2 regions of the Bilifractor sp. LCP21S3_F8 genome follow, and region 2 is predicted to be linked to the other one. Evidence: riboswitches for the same ligand, from Rfam matches in the RefSeq annotation. Region 2 holds a riboswitch; the other holds the start of a gene.
The links. A riboswitch is a leader RNA that binds a small molecule or an ion and turns the genes downstream of it on or off. The one in region 2 is predicted to bind cobalamin.
Positions count from the first base shown of each region.

Region 1: linked by a shared signal. The riboswitch ahead of ACTQ3A_RS05585 (FecCD family ABC transporter permease) and the one ahead of nikB (nickel ABC transporter permease) in region 2 are both predicted to bind cobalamin.

Region 1 covers NZ_JBQKIK010000008.1:21,034-26,351, forward strand. The annotation lists gene ACTQ3A_RS05580 (EAL domain-containing protein) at 1-2,245, shown strand, start outside; cobalamin riboswitch at 2,358-2,543, shown strand; gene ACTQ3A_RS05585 (FecCD family ABC transporter permease) at 2,701-3,753, shown strand; gene ACTQ3A_RS05590 (ABC transporter ATP-binding protein) at 3,754-4,887, shown strand; gene ACTQ3A_RS05595 (hypothetical protein) at 5,011-5,318, shown strand, end outside.
Region 2 covers NZ_JBQKIK010000010.1:77,005-82,322, reverse strand. The annotation lists gene ACTQ3A_RS06760 (ATP-binding protein) at 1-535, shown strand, start outside; gene ACTQ3A_RS06755 (diguanylate cyclase) at 590-1,777, opposite strand; cobalamin riboswitch at 1,845-2,045, shown strand; gene nikB (nickel ABC transporter permease) at 2,175-3,116, shown strand; gene ACTQ3A_RS06745 (ABC transporter permease) at 3,113-3,988, shown strand; gene ACTQ3A_RS06740 (ABC transporter substrate-binding protein) at 3,970-5,318, shown strand, end outside.

The DNA of each region.
Region 1 (5,318 bases), on a different contig from region 2:
TCCTGAATTTTGTCAGTCGTTCGGAGTGCCGGGATACGGCACAGATCCGACGGAGGAGGTGAAGGATGGGGATCTGTTCCGGACACTCTGCGATGCATCTCCTTATGAATTCTTCTGGATGGACAGACAGAGAAAGCTTTTGGGCGCAAGCAGAGAATTTGTCAGGAGAATCGGGCTTTCCGACGAGAAGGACTATCTTGGCAAGACAGAATCAGAACTGGGATGGCATATCGATTCTGCCGCAGCGGAGCTGGAGGAGAAAAAAGTTCTGGAGATGGGCGTCAGGTCGACATCGGCCAATGAGCTGGTACTGACCGGAGGCAGACTCGACGGAATCGAGATTACCCGTGTTCCCTGGTACCATGAAAAGGAAATCGTGGGAATGATGGGAATGATCAGCGGTGATCGGGCAGAGGACAGAAAGAAGGAGGTGCGCCTGGGATTTGTCGACCGCGACACAGAGCTATTGAGTTTTCGCGGCGCGATAGAAGCCGGATTGATATATGCGGATCAGTATCGGCTGAAAAAAATCGATTATACAGGACTTTTAATTGATGTTGCCGCATATGCCGAGGCGATGCGGGAAAGCACCGAGAAGGCAAAGGTGATTCTGACCGAAATATCTGCGACACTGAAAAAACTGATGAATCCGGAATGGGCGATCGCGCGGATCGGGCTGTGCTGTTTTCTGTGCTTCTGCCGCAGGGATCATGCCGGAGATGTTGAAGAGAAGATTGACAGGGTATCCGGAATGCTTCCGACGCTTTGGAGAAAGCTCGGAATTCAGGCTGATCCCGTTCTGGCGCATGCGATTGTCTACGGGTCGGAGGTAACGAGCCTGGACGAGATGTTCATGCTGCTGATCCGGAGGATCAGCAGCACGGAGAAGGCGGCTCATGGGGAGAGCCCATATGTCGGGGATTACATTGACCTGAGACGTGAGGTGTTCGACAGCCTGACGGAACATGTCATTGTCAGTGATCCCAGAACATACGAGCTTGTATATATGAATCGTTCTGCCCGAAGGGATTTTGGAATAAAACCGGATGGCAGCCTGAACGGGTGCCGCTGTTATGAGGTGCTGGAAGGTCAGGATGTTCCCTGCGGCGACTGTCCGAATCTGTTGCTGCGGAAGGATTGTGCGTATGAGGCATCACACCTGAACCGGAGAAGGGGAGCAAAAGTACTGATTCGTTCTGCTCTGACAACATGGGAGAACCGGACGCTGAGGCTGACGGTCGAATTTGATATCAACAAGTATCTGCATGCAATAGCAAGGGATCACGAGCTGATCTATCAGGAGATGCGGGCAAATGAGGCAATTTCTCTTGGTATGGCGGAAGAGGATCCCGGAACAGGAATTGAGAAGACGATTGCATGTATCTCTGAAAATATGAGACCGGAGCGCTTCCTGATCTTTGAGGAACGTGATGACAATACAGTTAGTGCCACCTATGAATGGACGGCACCCGGTGTCTTCTCTCTGAAGGAGGAACTCCAGAGCATTCCTCTCTCGGAATTGCGGGCGCTATATATGCGGTTTGCGACAGAACATGTGGTGATGGTCAGTGATATGGATGCCTTTCAGAAGGAAAATCCCGATTTTTCCATGCGAATCCATGATGTTCGGAGCTTTATCTCCGGGCAGCTGAAGATCTTGAATCAGACAGAGGGCTTTACGATGGTTATCAATCCGGCGGCGGACACCTTCCGTAACACCAGCGTGCTGCTTTCCACGCTGACGGATTTCATAGCAATTATGATTCGAAACAGGAACAGCGTGCATCAGCTGGAGAAACAAAGCATGATTGACCAGATGACAGGTGCCGGAAACCGGAGGGCTCTTGAGCGGCAGATCCGCGAGTGGAAGGGTGACGGTCTGCTTGGAGTGATTTCCGTTGACCTGAACGGACTGAAGAACACAAACGATACGGCGGGACATCATGCCGGCGATGTGCTGATTTGCGAAACAGCCCGGGTTCTTCAGGAATGCGCAGGTGAAAAGTATGTGTTTCGCACGGGCGGGGATGAATTTATCGTTCTGACAGAAGATCTGGAGGAGAGAGATATCAGCCTGCTGATACGGCATATGCGTGAGAATGCAGAAAATAATGGAATCAGTATGGCAATTGGGTTTGCGGCATGCCGGGGGAAGGTTACGGACTTTGACGCGCTGCTCACCAGGGCGGATTTCAATATGTATAAGGATAAGGGACACAGTTTCCGCAGAAGAAGGGATGATTGAAGGACTGAAGGAAGTCTTATATCCGCAGTGCGGTATATTTGACACTTTTCAGCCGGTATCGTATAATCGTTGCAGATAATTGAAGAGGGGGCCTTTCAGTGCATCTGGTCTTCTTTGCCTGCCTGGCAGCAGGAGTGCAGAAGATCTGTATGAGAATAGAGAATCAGGTGAAATTCCTGAGCGATCCGGTCACTGTGAGCAGCGAACCATTCCGTTATGTCATTGTGTCCTAGAGCATGAGAAGACAGGAACCGGTGCTTGAGCTGTCAGCCAGGAGAACTGCTGAGAGGTTTTGTAGATATGCTTCCGAAGAAAGCAGATTCTGATGGCTTGGGTGTTTTGCCGGATTTCCGGCGGAACCGATTAATACAGGTTATTTTTTCAGGACGAATGCTTCGGCATTCGTCCCTTTTCATGTATAAGATCATTGAAGTTGAAAGGCATACTTGCGAATGATGAGTGACAATGAAATCAGCAGCTATCACGCTGAGAATCTGAAAAGGAGAATGCGATACACAGCGGTCTTTGCCGTTCTGGCAGCTGCGTTTCTGATCGTGACCGTGGTCAATATCAATACCGGCAATGTCGATATTCCGATTAATAAAATTTTGAGAGCTGTTTTTCTCCGAATCGGCTCAAGGGATGATATGAATATCATCTGGAAGATCCGTCTGCCGCGGATTCTGATGGCGGCTATTCTCGGAGGAGCGCTCTCTCTGTCCGGATTTCTGCTGCAGACATTTTTTGAGAATCCAATCGCGGGTCCTTTTGTGCTCGGAATATCTTCCGGCGCAAAACTGATTGTCGCGTTTCTCATGATTCTTGTGGTGGCCAGGCACGGAGCGGTGTCCTCCTGGGCCATGATCCTTGCCGCGTTCGCGGGGTCTCTTGTGTCAACCGGCTTTATCCTGCTGGTCTCCCGGAGCGTGCGGAATATGTCGGCGTTGCTGGTTGCCGGAATCATGATCGGGTATATCTGTACTGCGCTGACGAATCTTCTCGTTACATTTGCCAGTGATTCGGATATCGCCAACCTTCACAACTGGTCTCAGGGAAGCTTCTCTGGTATGACCTGGGACAATGTCCTGGTGGGCGGAATCATCATCGGAGCTGCGTCTGTCCTGGTATTCCTGCTCGCGAAGCCGATCGGTGCCTTTCAGCTTGGTGAGGCCTACGCGCAGAGCATGGGAGTTAATGTAAAGCAGTTCCGTGTGGCCCTCATCCTGCTGTCCAGCATCCTCTCTGCAACGGTGACGGCATTTGCCGGTCCGATTTCTTTCGTGGGAATCGCGGTGCCCTTCCTGATCAAGCGTGCGCTGAATACGGCAAATCCGGTCGTGGTCATCCCGGCCACTTTCCTTGGAGGCGCCGTCTTCTGCATGATCTGTGATCTGATCGCAAGGGTCGCATTTGCGCCGACTGAACTGGAAATCAGCACGGTGACCTCGATTTTCGGAGCACCGGTCGTGATCTTTATGCTGATACGGCGGCAGAAGGGAAGAAGATAAATGGAGAAGGTACAGAGCGAGGAAAAATATTATCTCCACCTGGAGGGTCTGTCGGTCGGGTATAACGGGAAGCCGGTGATCCGCGATATTGAGATCGGAATCCGGCGCGGTGAGATTGTTACACTGATCGGACCGAACGGCGCGGGAAAATCTACAATATTGAAAAGCATCACGAGACAGCTTTCTCTTGTGGAGGGAGAGGTTGTTTTTGATCTGAAGAATTTGTCGGATTATTCGTTCCGAGAATTGTCTTCGCGTATGGCTGTTGTTCTGACGGACCGTCTGCATCCGGAGCTTATGACCTGCCACGATGTGGTCGCGACCGGAAGATATCCATATACGGGGCGGTTGGGACGGCTGACGGAAGAGGATGAACGGAAGGTAGATGATGCGATGAAGGCGGTTCAGGCGCAGGAGATTGGCAACCGCGACTTTAACGCGATCAGTGACGGGCAGAAGCAGCGGGTGCTGCTCGCGAGGGCGATCTGCCAGGAACCGGATATCATCATCCTGGATGAGCCGACGAGCTTCCTGGATATCAAGCATAAGCTGAAGCTTCTGTCGATTCTCCGGGATATGGCGAAGCAGAAGAATATAACAGTTGTGATGTCGCTGCATGAGATCGATCTGGCGATGAAGATTTCTGACCGGATAATCTGCGTTCACGGCGATAAGATCTTCCGGAGCGGAACGCCGGAGAGCATTTTTCACGAGGACACGATCCGTGAGCTGTATGAAATTGACAACGGCTTTTTTGATCCGATGTTCGGAAGTATCGAGCTTCCGAAGGTCGAGGGAAATCCGGAAGTACTGGTACTGTCATCCTGTGGAACGGGGATACCGGTGTACCGCAGGCTGCAGAAAGAGAAAACGCCTTTTGCGGCGGCAATCCTGTACACGAATGATGTCGACTACCGGTTGGCGCGTCTTCTTGCTTCGCAGGTAATCACCGAAAAGCCCTTTCATGAGATTTCGGACCGCGCTGTCGCCGAGGCGCTGGAGGCGGTAAGAAACTGCGCAAGGATCATCGATGCCGGTGTGACAATCGGTCCGGGAAACCGGAGAATGCAGGAGATTCTCGATGCGGCATATGAAAGTGGAAAATGTGTGAAGTACAGGGCTTCAGATACATAGGAACATGGTTTCAGATACATAAGGGTATGTCTTCAGATACATGAATGTATGTCTTTAAATACATGACGATAGGGTTTCAGACACAGGAGTGTATGGCTCTTTTTATGACAGGAGGGAAATAAAATGAAACAGAGAACAGCAGCAATCTTATGTGCAGCAGTTATGGGAGCGTCGCTTCTGGCCGGATGCGGGACGGGAACGGGAAATTCGGCTTCTGGGACATCTTCTGCAGCGCAGATTCAGTCACAGTCAGGGGCGGAAGAGACTGCAGCCTCGTCCGGCGTTTCCACTGCATCGTCCGCGGCCGTAAGCACATCTTCATCCGATGCTGCCGGACAGTCATCGGAGACCGTTGCCGGTAGTGTTTCAACGTCTTCAACAGCTTCTGCGGGAGCAGAGGTGCCGGCTGACGGAACCTACACGGCCGAATT
Region 2 (5,318 bases):
TATTTACAGTGACAGGCTTGATATTGTGTCTCCAGGTTCATGGCTGCTTCCGAAAAGCTACGAGGCCTATCCGGCAGGGACGATCCCGTCGATCCGAAGAAATTCGATTATTGCGGCATGCTTGGATGTGGCTAATTTAATGGAGCGTGGCGGAACCGGCTTTCAGACGATGATAGATAGTTATCGTGACAGTGAGGATCGTCTTCAGCCTGTTGTTTCCATCTATCCTGGGTTTCTGGATCTACGTTTGTTTGACAGACTTTATGAACCTATGGTGCAGGCGTGGGTTGAAGAACAGATGCCCGATACAGAAAAAGTTATTCGATTATTAAGAGAGGAGGGCCCCAAGCCGGTCAAAGAACTTCAGGCTCACGTCGGCTTTTCGCAAAGAACTCGCTTTCTTAAAGAGATCATCAATCCAATGATTCAATCTGGTATAATATATCGAGACGGAAACATTAAGTCCCCAACGGCTCGGATTTGTCTTCGGGAAGGAAAGAGCATACCCGGTCATGGTGAAAACCATGAAGATTAAACGGTGAAAATGCTGTCGATCGGTTGTCAAAGGATGATCTGTCAGGGGAGGCGTTTACCGTGCCGCGTGATGAATCTTTTTGCAGCGGTACATGTCCTCGTCGGCATCGTGAATATATTCTTCGATGCGTGAATAAAGCTGGTCTGGCGGGCAGTCCAGGACCGGGTAGCTGGTGCCGATGCTGGCAGAAATCTGATCCTGCGCCAGAAACTCAAGAATACGCCTGCGGCTTTGTGCGATGGTTTCCTCGTTCTGACAGGAGATGATCGCCACAAATTCGTCGCCGCCGTATCGGTACGTGAAATTGTCCGGCGGGACGGCGCGCAGAATAGCGGATGCGGTCACCTGAAGAATGTGATCACCGTAGGCGTGTCCCCTGGTGTCGTTGATTTCTTTGAAGCCGTCAATATCCAGGAAGAATATTGCAATGAACCTGCCTTTGTCAAGCTCGCCTGAGAGCCATGGAAGAAAGCGCGGTTCAAAGGCGTTCTTGGAGTACAGACCGGTCAGCAGATCACGGTAATAAATCTCGCGGAGGGTGGAGAGGGAGTTCACCAGCTTTCGGTTTGTATCCCATTCGGTGAGTGCATGGAGCACGATATCCTGAAATTCATAAAAACGCCATTCTTTTATGATAAAACGAGGATTGCGGAGAATGACGAAACCTGCGCAGAGGCTTCGGATATGAAGCGGCAATACAAGGGTATAGGATCCTTCCCGGATCGCGTCAAGGTGCTTGTTCAGAGCAGCTATATTTTTGAACCGGATGGGCCGCATGCCCGGTTCGTTCTGCACTTCCAGGACACGTTCTCTGTCCGCACAGTCCGACCGCAACTGCACTGGTTCGTTTTGGTCTTCCGGGGCACTTTCTCTGGCTTCGATGAGATTCAGGTGTTCCGTGGTAAAACAGCCTTCCTCTAATTCCCCGCTTCCGATCCGATCGTCGAGAACGATGTAGGCACCGTCGAGGTCCATTGAGGCATAAGAGTCCGCGATGCGCTGCATCAGTTCCGGGAGAGACAGGGAAGGATCCAGCGAGGAGACCATCGCGGAAAAACGTTCGTTTCGGTCATCGACATATATGCTGTCCTCGACCTGCCAGGCCAGGTACGCCCGGTAGTTGATTCGGAAAGTGAGAATCCGCCGCGCTCCTTCATGTACTGCATGATTCCGGTGCTCCAGGCGGATATGATGAAACGGCGCCAGCCATCTGAAAGAAGCAGAAATCCGGAAGAAGCACATTTAAATCCGGATTTAATAATTTCTCTTGCAAAAATATAAAATGGTGTTACTATAGTAAAACAAGTTTAATTAAATATCTTTTACAAGTGCAGAAATGCCATATCGTTAGATCGGGATTTCTGATAATAGGGAAACAGGTGAAAGACCTGTACTGTCTCGCAACTGTAATTGGATGCGTCCGCTGGTTATCCACTGTCTTTATGGATGGGAAGGAAGCGTGCCGCAGGAAGCCATAAGTCAGGAGACCTGCTTGTAAAAAATGTCAGTGTGGTCACGATGTATGACTTAATGACGGCAAATTATTTCTGCTCCTGGAGGCAGAATCTTTTGCGTGTTTAAATGTCAGAGATCGTTTCACGGAAACGGTCTTTTTCTTTTGCCTGAAAAGAGGGGTGTCATGAAAAAATACCTGATTGGAAGAATTCTTTTTGTCATTCCGATAATGTTCTTTCTCTCTCTGTTTACCTTTGGTCTTACGTATCTTTCACCTTCTGATCCGGTGACTCTTTATTATGACAGACTTGGAGCAAAGCCGGACAAACAAATGGTCGAGGAAACCAAAGAAGAGATGGGCCTGAATGATCCGTTTCCGATTCAGTATGGGCGATGGCTGAATCGTGCTGTGCATGGTGATCTCGGAACATCATATTACTACAAAACATCTGTCTGGAGTGAACTGACCAGCCGTCTTCCGAATACGGTTATTCTGACGGTCTCTACGGTTATACTGACGATACTGATCGCAGTGCCTCTGGGGATCCTGTGCGCCGTCTTTCAGAATAAATGGATTGACTATCTTCTGCGCTTCATCTCCTTTCTGGGGGTGAGTATGCCCAGCTTTTGGGTCGGTACACTGCTGATGTATTTTTTCGGAGTAAAGCTGAAAGCTCTTCCGATATTGGGATCGGGAGATCTGAAACATCTGATTCTTCCGACAGCGACACTCTCTTTCTGGATGGTTTCTCTCTATGTGAGAAGACTGCGTGGCAGTGCATTGGAAGAATTGAACAAGGATTATCTGAATGGAGGGTTGGCAAGGGGACTTTCCAAATGGCATGTTATCTGGCACCAGATCCTGCCGAACTCGCTGCTTTCTGTGATTACGATGTTTGGCATGTCAATCGGATCTCTTCTTGGGGGAGCAACGATTGTGGAAACGATCTTTGAATGGAAGGGAATTGGAAAGATGGCTGTGGATGCGATATCTGTGAAAGACTATCCGATTATCCAGGGTTATGTTCTCTGGATGGCAATCATCTATGTAACGGTCAACCTGGTCGTGGATCTGTCGTATCAGTTTTTGGACCCAAGGATCCGGCTGGGAGGAAGGAAAGGATGAAATATTATATAAAAAGAGCACTCAGCAGTCCGCAGTTCGTCATCCTCTTCCTTCTTGCTGTTTTGTTGATTTTGATACCGATTTTTGCTCCATGGATTGCGCCGCATGATCCGATTGCCAATGATTATGCTGCTTCCATGATTTCTCACAGCAGGGAGTTTCCGCTGGGAACAGATCAGCTTGGACGCTGCATTCTGTCCAGACTTATCTGGGGAGGAAGGACTTCTCTGTTAATTGTCTTTCTGGTTGTGGCAATTGTTTCAGTTCTTGGCATCCTGCTTGGGGTCACAGCAGGCTTTGCGGGAGGATGGCTGGATAACATCCTGTCCAGAGCAACGGATATTGTGATGGCGGTTCCTTCCATGGTTTTTGTCATTGCACTGGTTACGGTTCTTGGTCCTGGCCTGTGGCACACTGTGCTAGCCATGGCGCTGGTTGGTTGGACTGAAAATTTCCGGGTTTCCAGAGCCTTGGTGCTTTCTGAAAAGGAAAACCATTATGTAGAGGAAGGCAGGCTGGGTGGATTGAAGAAAAAAGATATGATTTTTCATCTCATTCTGCCAAACGTAGTTCCGTACCTTCTGGTCAATATTACACAGGATATCGGCTCTAATCTGCTTACCCTAAGTGGGCTGTCCTTATTGGGACTGTCTTCCCAGCCACCTGTTCCGGAATGGGGCTTTATGCTCAGTGAAGGAAGGAAGTTTATACAGTCTGCCCCATGGCTGATTTTCTGGCCCGGCATGGTGATTGTCATCCATGTCATTGTGTTCAATCTTTTAGGCGACAGCCTTAGAGATATATTAGATCCTCGTTTTGAAAAACAAAAAAAGAAAGGCAGGAGATTTAAAAAATGGCTCGAAACAAATTGATTGCATTTACCTGTGCGGCTGTTATGGCATGTACACTTTTTGCCGGATGCGGCTCCTCTGCAGCCGGAACTTCTCAGGGTTCATCCGCTTCACAGAACGCTGCATCTGTAGCGGCTTCGTCCACATCGAAGGAAACCGGAACCACAGTTACTTCCGGAGCCGGTGACAATGCATCCACAGCAGGAGAGAAACACCTGAACGCAGCTCTTTACTGGTTTGGAACCAGTCTGGATCCCGCGACAGAATATGACGGGTGGACAACCTGCCGTGCCGGAATTACCGAAACGCTGGTAACTGTCGATAAAAATTATGAGCTTCAGCCCCTTCTTGCGGACAGTTGGAAACAGACAGATGATAAGACATGGGTTTTCCATATCCGTGACGGTGTGACCTTCCAGGATGGAACGCCGGTGGATGCAGCTGCCTGCAAGGCTTCTCTGGAGAGGGCGATGCAGGTGCAGGAGAGAGCGGTAACCGCAGCAAAAATAGATACCATTGAGGCAGACGGACAGAATCTGACCATCAAGACCACGGAACCGTTTGGCGCTTTCCTGGCAAATTTATCGGAACCACTCTACTCCATTATTAAGGTTGGAGATGATCAGGATTACGCAAATAAGCCGATCGGAACCGGTCCGTTCATGGTGAAGGATTTTACAGTGAATGAAAAAATTGACGAAGTGAAATACGATGGGTACTGGAACGGAGCATCCGATATCGATTCTATTACGATAACCTGCATTGAAGATGACAGCACAAGGGGACTGGCTCTGCAGTCGGGCGAGCAGGATATTGTGCAGAGAGTGGCTTCTACCGATATTGATACCTTCGCGAATGACAGTACATACCAGGCTCTTAATACGACTGGCGCACGAATCCGTCTGTTGCTTCTGAACCAGGCAAATGAAGCACTGAAGGATACTAATGTGAGGAAAGCCCTTGCGGACTGCATAGATTATGATTCACTTGTCAGCATTCTGGGGTCGGGAGTTACTACGGCAGGCGCTCCGTACCCGGCATCCGCGCCCTATGGATATGACGATCTGGACAGACAGACCTATAAGCCGGATGAGGCGAAGAGTCTGCTGGAGAAGGCCGGATACAAGGACAGTGACGGAGACGGCATCGTTGATAAAGACGGCAAAAATTTGTCTCTGAAGATCACTTATTCTATGGGAGATTATACAACGATGCTGGAGGCGGTACAGTCAATGGCAAAGGAAGCGGGTATAGATATACAGCTGAATCTTGAGGATGATATTACAGAATCTGAGAAAAATAAGGATTATGATATCCTGTGTACAAACTGGCAGTGTCTTTCCACCGGAGA